3 regions of the Corynebacterium sp. HMSC034A01 genome follow, and region 3 is predicted to be linked to each of the others. Evidence: predicted binding sites of a transcription regulator. Region 3 holds the regulator's gene; each other region holds the start of a gene.
The links. The regulator LexA, encoded in region 3, represses DNA repair genes until DNA is damaged. The targets are predictions, from matches to a motif close to CGAACANNTGTTCG.
Positions count from the first base shown of each region.

Region 1: HMPREF2791_RS04675 (DUF222 domain-containing protein) is a predicted target of LexA. The motif match lies at 1,816-1,829, and genes of this name have one in related genera.
Region 2: HMPREF2791_RS03610 (HNH endonuclease signature motif containing protein) is a predicted target of LexA. The motif match lies at 1,358-1,371, and genes of this name have one in related genera.

Region 1 is NZ_KV835948.1:36,925-40,355, forward strand. It holds gene HMPREF2791_RS04660 (metal ABC transporter ATP-binding protein) at 1-267, shown strand, start outside; gene HMPREF2791_RS04665 (metal ABC transporter permease) at 264-1,082, shown strand; gene HMPREF2791_RS04670 (DUF2334 domain-containing protein) at 1,083-1,757, opposite strand; gene HMPREF2791_RS04675 (DUF222 domain-containing protein) at 1,900-3,375, shown strand; gene HMPREF2791_RS04680 (S9 family peptidase) at 3,372-3,431, opposite strand, start outside.
Region 2 is NZ_KV835942.1:108,361-111,791, reverse strand. It holds gene HMPREF2791_RS03620 (hypothetical protein) at 1-255, opposite strand, end outside; SAM riboswitch class IV at 272-406, opposite strand; gene HMPREF2791_RS03615 (esterase/lipase family protein) at 486-1,307, shown strand; gene HMPREF2791_RS03610 (HNH endonuclease signature motif containing protein) at 1,459-2,982, shown strand; gene HMPREF2791_RS03605 (VanW family protein) at 3,049-3,431, opposite strand, start outside.
Region 3 is NZ_KV835934.1:41,346-44,776, reverse strand. It holds gene HMPREF2791_RS02720 (uracil-xanthine permease family protein) at 1-530, shown strand, start outside; gene HMPREF2791_RS02715 (HPr family phosphocarrier protein) at 609-878, opposite strand; gene HMPREF2791_RS02710 (DeoR/GlpR family DNA-binding transcription regulator) at 1,016-1,801, opposite strand; gene lexA (transcriptional repressor LexA) at 1,865-2,545, opposite strand; gene HMPREF2791_RS12315 (hypothetical protein) at 3,014-3,136, shown strand; gene nrdR (transcriptional regulator NrdR) at 3,193-3,431, shown strand, end outside.

The DNA of each region.
Region 1 (3,431 bases), on a different contig from region 3:
TTGCTTTGCGACGAGCCCCTGCTCTCCCTCGACCCCGCCCGCGCACGCGACACAGTGCAGCGCCTCGCCGAGCACCCGGCGGCCGTGATCTGCGTAACGCACTCGATTAACCCGGTACTGGGCGTGGTGGACCGGGTGCTGTACCTGGGCCCGGAGAGGCACGTGGTGGGAAGTGTTTCCGAAGTGATGCGCTCCGAGGTGCTCAGCGAGCTCTACGGCACCCGCGTGGACGTGGTCGAAGTTGACGGACGGATGGTGGTCCTGTGAGTGCATTTTGGGCGGACACGTCCTACCTGCTCGGGCAGGGGTTCGTGCAGACGACGCTGGTGGCGTGCGCGCTGCTGGGCGTGCTGTCCGGCGTGATGGCGCCGCTGATCGTGCTGCGCCAGATGTCGTTTTCGGTGCACGCGACCTCGGAGCTCGCGCTCATGGGCGCCTCCGCGGCGCTGCTGTTCGGGCTGAACGTCGGCTTCGGCGCGGTGGCTGGTGCTGTGGTGGCAGCGCTAGTGTTGGCCGCGCTTGGACTCAAGGGCCAGCAAGACTCCGCCGTGGGCGTGGCCATGAGCTTCGGCATGGCGCTGTCCGTGTTGTTCATCCACTTGTACCCGGGGAACTCGAACAGGGCTTTGGCGCTGCTGACGGGCCAGATTGTCGGCGTGTCGGCGCAGAACGTGGCGCTGCTGGCGGGGACGACGGTATTAGTAGCCGGCGCGGTGCTGGTGCTGTGGCGGCCGCTGCTGTTCTCCTCCGCGGACCCCGTAATGGCCGCCGCGTGCGGGGTTCCCGTACGGACGATGGCCCTGGTGTTCGCGGTGCTGGTCGGCATCGCGTCGGCGCAGTCAGTGCAGATCGTCGGCGCGCTGCTGGTGATGTCGCTGCTGATCACCCCCGGCGCGTCCGCCGCTCAAGTCACGGCGAACCCGAAGCTTGCGGTGGTGCTGTCCGTGGTGTTTGCGGAGGTCGCGGCCGTCGGCGGAATGGTGCTCTCGCTCGCCCCCGGCATGCCAGTGAGCGTGTTCGTGGCCTTTATCTCGTTCGGGATCTACCTGGTGTGCCGGGTGATCGGCAGGGTGCGGGACTAGCTAGCGGTACTCCCTGTAATCCGCCGGTTGAGCACCCTTGTCCACCGCTGCGGCGGCTGCGGCGAGGAAGTCGCGGCGCACCTTCTTCTGCCCCAGCTCGCGCCCGGAGACCGACAAACGTATTGTGTTGCCCTTCTCCGCGCCGCGCTCGGCGGCCTTGATCACATTGCGGCGCCACCACTTCGCGGCGCCGTACCCCTCACCCACCGACAAGTTGCGGCCCTGCGAGAACTCACCCTGTTCAATGCGGTAGATGCCCTTCGTGGAGGCGGCGACGGTGAACCCGAACTCACCGAGCACCTTCAGAGTGCCGTCCGACATGCGCCAGCGCGGCGGCGCAAACATGTCCAAGTCGAATCCCAGCGCGGACATCTGGCGCGTCGCGCCTTTGAGACGCAGCCGCGCCTCGTGCTCCCCCAGGCTGGCGAACTCGCTGCGGCGCCCCTGCACCGGCTGGTCGAAGCCGTTGAGCATGAGGGCGCGGTGTTCGAGCTGCTCGTTGAGCCAGGAGCGCGTGGCGTCGTCCTTAGCCAGGTGCCACTTCTTGTCGATGTGCGGCGCCACCAACAACGACACCGGCACCCCCTCCCGATCCAGGTCGCGCACCATGCTGGCAACGTCCTCCAACGTCGCGTCGAAGATGGAGGAAATTGAAACAAGTACGCGCCCAGGCATAGGGGAAATTATCGCACACCTAGACAGTTAGTGCCGGGTGAAAAATGTTCACAGAGTTCGCACACATGTTCTATCTCGGCGGACTCGTGTCAGACGGGGTTCTACTATGCGAATTCAAGTGCAATGAAAGGAGGTGCTCCAGATGAGTGCAGTGCTCGACCAAGCGGTCAACCAAATCGTCGACGGGCTGCGTTCGCTCGCCAACGTGATGCGGGAACCGGACTCGCTCCACCTCGCCTCCACCCACGTGGCCATGGAGCGCCTCCACGCCTGCCTGCCGCTGCTGTCCAACGCAGACGCCGCGTTCGCTTTCCTCTGCGACCGGGACGGCGCCGGCGCCCTTGTCGGCGCGAACCACGCCGTGGAGTATCTGACACGGAGCTTGGGCTTGTCCCGTCGAGAAGCATTCGCTCTCTTGGAGCAGGGCAAGAGGCTCTACGGCGAACCCGAGGTGCCCGAGCCGGAGCCGAGCGAAAACAAAGAGGACCGCAAACGCAAGGAGCAGGAGGCGGAAGCGCGGCGAAAGAAGGCGCGCGAGGCGCAGGAGCGGGCACGCCGGGCAGCCGAGAAGGCCAACGCAGAGAAGAAGCGCATCATCACCAACGCGCTCAAAGACCTCAACGAGCACGCCAACCCCGGCTACGAGGAGATCCTCGCCGAAGCAATGGAGGCAGCCGAATCCCTCACCGCCGAGGAGCTCCGGAAGTTCGTCCGCGACCAGGTCAAGCGCGCCAACAAGCGCGGACGCGACTACGACGGCGAGAAAGACCCCCTCGCCGCATGGAAGAAGCGCGGCATCTGGCTCGGGGAACCGGACGCGGACGGCGGCTCCTATTTCAATGGCTACCTCGATGCCGCGTCGCGGGCGAAGCTAGAGGCCTGTCTTGCCGCCGGCGACCACATGGGGTCCAACATGGAAGGCGAGGACGCCGCGAAGCGGGACAGCCGGCGCAAGCACCAGCGCCACTTCGACCAACTCATGAACGTGCTCGACCGCTACGGCGATGCCGCCACAAAGTCCCGCGGCGGCGTGGGCACGGTGGTGATCTCGCTTACCCTCGACGACCTCTTAGAGGCGGACGCCTTCACCGAGTTCCCCACCAACACCTCGGTGTCGCTGACCCCGCTCGACATCGTGCGTTTGGGGCTTGCCGGGGACAGCTTCATCCTCCAGCTCGACTCGGCCACCGGCGTCCCGCTTTCCCTCGGCCGCACCCGCCTTGCCTCCGTGGAGCAGAAGCTTGTGTTACTGGCGATGCAGAGCGTGTGCGCATGGAACGGCTGCACCAAGCCGGGCGTCGAACTCGAGGCCCACCACCTGGACTCCTACCTCAGCGGCGGGCTGACCAGCATCGACAACCTGGTCCTGCTGTGCCGCGAGCACCACATGTGCAACAACGACAACAAAGACGGCGCCGGCAACAAGGGCCACTTCGGCCGCGACTCCGACACCGGCGACGTGTACTACCACCCCGCCAACGGAGATCCGCCGAGGCACACCAGCACCTACCAGTACTGCAATTCACCTGGTCAGAGGCTTGCCAAAAAGGCGAGGTCACGGCACGGCGGCAACCACAACCGCCCGCCGGACCCTGCCCTATTCGACCCGGACGGTTAAACCGCCCCTGCCTTCACCAGCGTCCACGCGTACTCGAACGCGGTCTGCTTCCACTT
Region 2 (3,431 bases), on a different contig from region 3:
GCGTGCGGCCGGCTGCTTGGGCAGCGGGACAACGGCATCACCGACGCGGATCGCGCCCGCTTTTGGCGAGTAGTCGAACTTCGGGCCAGTGTTACCCACGAAACGGGCCGCTTCCATCGGGCTGTCGAACTTTGCGACGACACTTTCGCCCGTCTCATCGAGCGTGAACGCGAACGCAGTTCCGCTCATGTGGGCCAGGGTGGCAGGGGTCCAGTCGGTGGGCATGTTGGACATGTCGTTCAAGTCGGAAGACATGGTTAATCTCCTTTGAGAATCGCACTTCCGGCGCGGCGGTTGCACGTGCCGGCGGATCTTCCCCCGGGGGCACCGTGCGCGATATGCGCGGTTGCCAGCCGACGAGCCGGGAGGCTTTTCCCTTGTGCAGGGTGCGTCGGACTTCGTGATCCAAACCAGGACAATAACAGACCGCTTGGTCTACTGCAAGTGGGGGCCGGAGGGCGTCGATAAGCAATATGCTCAAAGGGATGAAACTCAGCAGCGCGATGATGACACTGGCGGTCGGCTACGGGGCGGTGCGCGGGCTGCAAAACCGCCCGCCGATGCCGTTCAACGACCGAAATTTTAAGCCCACACACCCCACGCCGGTGATGTACGTGCACGGGATCAACTCGCGCACCGCGGCGTTTGAGTCGAACGCCCAAAGGCTGAAAGAACAGGGGTTTTGGGTCTGGGGCTACGACTACGGCGACATGATCGCGCCCGGATTCTTCGGCGCGGGCGACCTGAATTCGATCGTGGGCGACGTGGAGGAGCACGTGGACCGTGTGCTGCGAAAAACCGGCGCGGAGCAGGTGGACATTGTGGCGCACTCGCAGGGCGCGCTGATGACCAAGCTGTTCATTTCGCGCGGGGGCGCGGAGAAGGTGCGGCGCGTGGTGGCGATGGGCGGCAACTTCCACGGCACCGACTTCCGGGGGCTGGCCGGACAGATGGGCGCGTTCGCCGCAAACCACCCGCACTTCACCGCCCTATTCGCCCCGGGGGCAGCACAGCAGCTCGCCGGTTCCGCCTGGTTACGCGAGTTTTTGAGCGGCCCGGACACCGTGCCGGGAATCACGTACACCTCCATCTACTCACCGGCAGACACGGTGGTTACGCCCGCCTCCGCGTCGATGCTGGAGGCGGTCCCGGGCGCGGACGTGGCGAACATCGACTCCGGGCAGTGGTACGACGGCTACGCGCCCTACCACGCGCTCATGCCACGCGACCCGCTGTACGCGGACCTCACCGTGTGGGGGTTGCTGCGCGAGATGGGCGACCATGTGCCACCTTCACAATTTGAGTGAGCACCTTTTGCTTATCGACGTGCTAAAGTCGCTGGCCGTTTAGGGATACTCGAACATGTGTTTGGCTTTGCGGCGGTCGTGTCGGAGGCGTGTCGTAGCGTATGCATTGTTCATTCGTTGACAGCGCGTACCTGAAGGGAGGGATCCGCCCATGACCACGGTAATTGACCACCACGTGGACCAGCTCGTCGATAGTCTGAAGGCGCTCGAGGCGCTCATGATGCAGCCCGAATCCCTCCACCTTTTATCCACGCACCAGGCCATGGAGCGGCTGCACGCGGCGCTGCCGCTGCTGTCCAACGCGAACATCGCGTTTGCTCACCTGTGCGAGCGCGACGGGGCGGGCCGGCTGGTCGGCGCGAACCACCCGGTGGAGTACCTGACCAAGCAGCTCGGGCTCCCACGCGCCGACGCCTTTAGCCTGCTCAACCAGGCGAAGACGATGTTCGGCGAGGTCGAGGTGCCCACCCCACCCTCGGACCCGCTGATGGACGAAGAAGAGCGCGAGAAGCAGGCCGAGGAAGAAGAGCGCCGCAAAGAGGAAGCGCGCAAGGCCAAGGAGCGCGCGCGGAAGGCGGCGGCGAAGGCCAACGCGGAGAAGAAGCGCATCATTGAGCGGGCACTAATGCAGCTCAACGAACACTCGGACCCGGGCCGCGACGAGATCTACGCGCAGGCGCTCGAGGCGGCGGAGACGATGTCCGCGGAAGAGCTGCGGAAGCACGTGAACACACTGGTCAAACGCGCCAACCGCAAGGGCAGGGACTACGAGGGCAACAAGGACCCGCTCGCCGCGTTTAAGAAGCGCACCATGATCTTCGGCGAGGAGGACAGCGACGGCGGTTCCTGGGGACAGATCTACTTCGACAAAGCCAGCCGCGCCGCGTTCGAGGCCGCGCTGGCCGCCGGCGAGTCGCCCGGGGCGAACCTGCCGCCCGGCGCCGAGGACAAGCGCACCCGCGGGCAGCGGCGGTTCGACCAACTCATGGACATTGTCGGCAACCACGCGAACTCCTCCACCGCGGCGCGCAAGGGCATCGGAACCGTGGTGATGACGCTGACGCTGGAAGACCTCATGGGGGCGGACGCGTACACCGAGTTCGCCACCAACACCTCGGTGTCGTTGACCGCGTTGGACATAGTCCGGCTCGGGCTGGCAGGAGACTCCTTCGCCCTGCAGCTGGACTCGTGCACCGGGGTCCCGCTATCCCTCGGGCGGGCGCGGTTGGCCAGCGTGGAGCAGAAGCTGGTGCTTTTGGCCATGCAGCAGGTGTGCGCCTGGACCGGGTGCACCAAGCCAGGCGTGGAACTGGAAGCCCACCACATCCAGTCGTACCTGCACGGTGGGCTCACAGACCTGGAAAACCTCGTCCTCCTGTGCCGCGAGCACCACATGTGCAACAACGACAACAGGGACGGCGCCGGTGGCAAGGGTCACTTCGAGAAAGATCCCACCACCTGGGACGTCACCCACCACCCCGCCGACGGCGGGCCACCAACACCAACCACGACACGTCAGTACCAAGACTCTCCTGGTCAGAGGACTATCAGGCGGGTGCGGAAGAAATACCCCGCGTTCGACGACCCACCGAACCAGACAACCACCGACCCGCCGTTATTCGACATCGGCGATGGGTCCAGGGCCGGCCCCGACCGGGGCGGCAACATAGCGTGAGAGTTGGACGCGCGGCGGTTTGGTGCCGCGCGGGTGTGGGGTGCGTGACGGTTCGTACGCTAACCGCTAACCGCAGCGCACGATCGGCTGCGGGTCGTACACCGTGGTCTGGGTTTCCCGGCTGAGCTCGTTTCCGGCGAGGTCGTAGATGATGCGGGTGTCGGAGGTAGTGAAACCAGGCGCGCCCGAAGACGGCGCACAGTTCGAGCCGGAGACGTTCACCGGCTGCGGCTGCGTCTGCGCCCACCGGCCACCGTTGACAGACTCGACGGTCACGGTCTTGACGCCCATCAGGCTCACCGTGACCTCCCCGCCGCCGACGCTGGTGGAGATGCGCACCGGGTGCGGACTGTCGTTGCGGAACTGCAGGTCGATAGCGCCCTCATACACGGTCGCCTCGCGGCCGGCTGGGTAGCGGGAGATGTAATAGGAGTGCGGCATGTGCGCCA
Region 3 (3,431 bases):
CCGGGCGCAACCTCGACGACATGCAGGGCCGCGCGCTGATCGGCGACGGCATTGCCACCACGCTCGCCGGCGGTTTCGGCGGCTCCGGCACCACCACGTACGCAGAAAACATCGGAGTAATGGCGGCGACGAAGGTGTACTCCACAGCCGCGTACTGGGTCGCCGCCGCGTTTGCGATCGTGCTGGCGTTCATCCCGAAGTTCGGCGCCGTGATCTTCACCATCCCAGCTGGTGTGCTCGGCGGCGCGTGCCTGGTCCTCTACGGGCTCATCGGCATGCTGGGCGTGCGCATCTGGCAGGACAACAAGGTGGACTTCACCGATCCCGCGAACCTGACGGCGGCCGCGGTTGCGCTGATTGTGGGCATCGGCAACCTCACCCTGGATGTGGGCGCTGTGACGTTAGAAGGCATCGCGCTGGGCTCGGTTGGCATCATCGTGATCTACCCGCTGATGCGCTGGGCGTACGACACGTTAGGGGAGGGGCAGTACCGCAAGGACTTCGAGGTGCCGAAGCCGTCCACCTTCTAGCGGGCGGTGCATCACTGCACATGAAAACGCCCGGGCGACGTATGCCCGGGCGTGAGCTCGTCGTAAAGCGAAGAGTGCTTACTCCTCGTCGAGGTTCTGCTCGATCAGGGCCGCAATCTTCTCGACGGCGTCGGCGTTGTCGGAAGTGACGGTGACCTCGTCGCCGTGCTCCGCACCCATCGCCATAATCATCAGCGAGGAAGCGGCGTCCGTCTCGTCGTCATCATCGCCGCCGACAAAGGTCAGCAGAATCTCATCGTCGTACTCGCCGGCAGCGTCCGCGATCACCGTGGCCGGGCGTGCGTGCAGCCCGACGGTGGAACCGACCTTCACAGTCTTGGAAGCCATTCGGGTGTCCTTTCCTTTGTTTTTCATTCAGGTCTGCAACGAGTGTAGGTCGCAAACTGGCGAAGATGCCACCATATTCGCGCAGAAAGTCACAGAGCGCCCCAGCGGAACGCGCGGGGCGAGACACTACTAGGCTGCTAGGGCTGCGCGAGCACGACCTCAATACCGTGCGAACGTAGCTCATCCACGAAGGCAGAGGGCGCTTCGGCGTCCGTGATCACCACATCAATATCCGTCAGCGGCGCGAAGCTCACCACGTAGTCGTTGCCCAGTTTCGTGGAATCGCACAACACGACAACCCTGCGGGCGTTGGTCACCATTGCAGCTTTCACCGCAGCCTCTTGGGCGTCCACGGTGGATAGGCCGTGGCCGATGGACAACGCGTTAGTGCCCACGAACGCCACGTCGGCGCGCAAAAGCGCGAGGGTGCGAAGCGCGGTACTGCCGACGACTGCCTGGCTGATCGGCCGGACACTGCCACCGAGCAGCTGCACGTCGTGCAACCCGGAATCGCTCAGCTCCAAGGCGGTCGGGATGGAATTGGTCACTACCGAGTACTCCCGATTCCCGCGGGTCTCCGCCAGACGCTTGCCCAAGCTGCTGATCGTTGTGCCCGAGTCCAAGAAGATAGTGCAGCTTTGCGTATCGGGCACGAACTTCAGCGCAGTCTCTGCAATCGCGGCTTTGGCCGCAAGGGAGGCGCGTTGCCGGGCATCCAGCGGGATTTCAGTAGAACGGTAGGACTGACTCGCAACCGCGCCGCCGTGGACGCGGTGCACCACGCCCTCGTCGTGCAACGCCGAAAGGTCACGCCGGATCGTCTCCGCGGTGACGTTGAAGCGCTGCGCCAACTCAGTGACAATGACGCGGCCTTCAACTGCGGTCAAAGACGCAATCTGGCGTCTACGCTCCTCGGCGTACATCGATCTCCTGCGATTCTGGCTGTGCTGTATCCGGTTTGTGTGTAAACGGTGCAAACGCACCGATTACAGAGTACGGAACACCGAAATAACTCGCCCCATGATCTCCGCCTCATCGCCCTTGATCGGCTCGAAGGCATCGTTGTGGGGCAAGAGCCACACGCCGGTGGAATCGCGGTGGAACTCCTTGACCGTCGCCTCACCGTCCAGAAGTGCTGCGACGAACTCGCCTTCCTCCGCATTCGGCTGGGAGCGGACAACCACCCAGTCGCCGTCGAGGATTCCCGCCTCGCGCATGGACTCGCCGACGACTTTGAGCATGAACACATCGCCGTCGCCGAGCAACTCCTCGGGCAGCGGGTAGTAGGTGTCCACATTCTCCTCAGCGAGGATCGGTGCACCTGCCGCGATCTGACCAACCACCGGCACGTAGCGGGCATTGCCGGAATCCTCCGGCTTCGCCTCCTGCGGTTTGCGCTTCTTGCGCCCGGTCTCTGGCATTTGACGCAGATCCACGGCACGCGGCTTGTTCGGATCGCGGCGAAGGAACCCCTTCTTCTCCAATTCCTTGAGCTGGTACGCGACAGAGGATGTGGACTGCAAACCCGCCGCGTCACCGATCTCGCGGATGCTTGGCGGGTAGCCGCGCAGGACTACAGCGTCTTGGATCACCTGGAGGATGCGGCGCTGACGGTCAGACAGCGCGTTGTAATCCGGGTTGCCTGGATCGGACTTCTTTCGTGCCATGACGTTCTCCTTGGACTCGGCGGTGTGATGCGCCTACGAACCTACCAGATAGGGCACTTATGTTCGATGGTTGCAAACATTGGGTGGACACGGGTCGGGCGCAATGCTATAAATCGAACACGTAAGCGTATTCGAACATATGAACGTTATGGCATTCGAACGTGTCGGCACCGTACGTAAAGTGTGCCGCAGAAAGAAGGGAGACGCACTATGTCCGTTGCAATCAATCCAGTACACAACACATTCGTATCGCGCTCCGGCGCCGCATCTGTAGTTCCCCCGGCAGAGGTGTGGGACGTTGATTCTGTGTCAAAGCGTCGGTCGGGCGGCGCCGGTGTTCGAGCGATTTCTACTTCCCATCGAACGGATGCGCGCCCGATCCGTAGTGAAGTTTTGGACGGTCCCTCTGATGCGAATCCGTTCGAAACACGGCACGAGACGCGCGATACGGTCCTGCTTGGCGTGTGCATGACTGCAGCGTTGCTTATCGGTTCCGCGTTCGGCGGTGTCTTTTCTGCGCAGGACGAGGATCCGTCCTCGATGACCCATGGCCAGGCGGCCGACGCCGCCGCAGTGGCAACTGCGCGCTAGACAAGGCGTAGACTCACGGCTACGCCAAGCCTTGAATACTCTAGGGGTGGAGATCCGTGTTTTGTCCCTTTTGCCACAACGAACAATCTCGTGTGACTGACTCGCGGCTGGTCGAAGCCGGCTCCGCCATTCGGCGGCGCAGAGAGTGCACTGAGTGCGGGGGGCGTTTCACCACGATAGAAAAGGCCGTGCTGACCGTTGTGAAACGCAACGGCGTGAGTGAACCGTTCGATCGCGACAAGCTTATCGTCGGCGTGCGTCGAGCATGCCAGGGCCGAGATGTCACCGACGACGC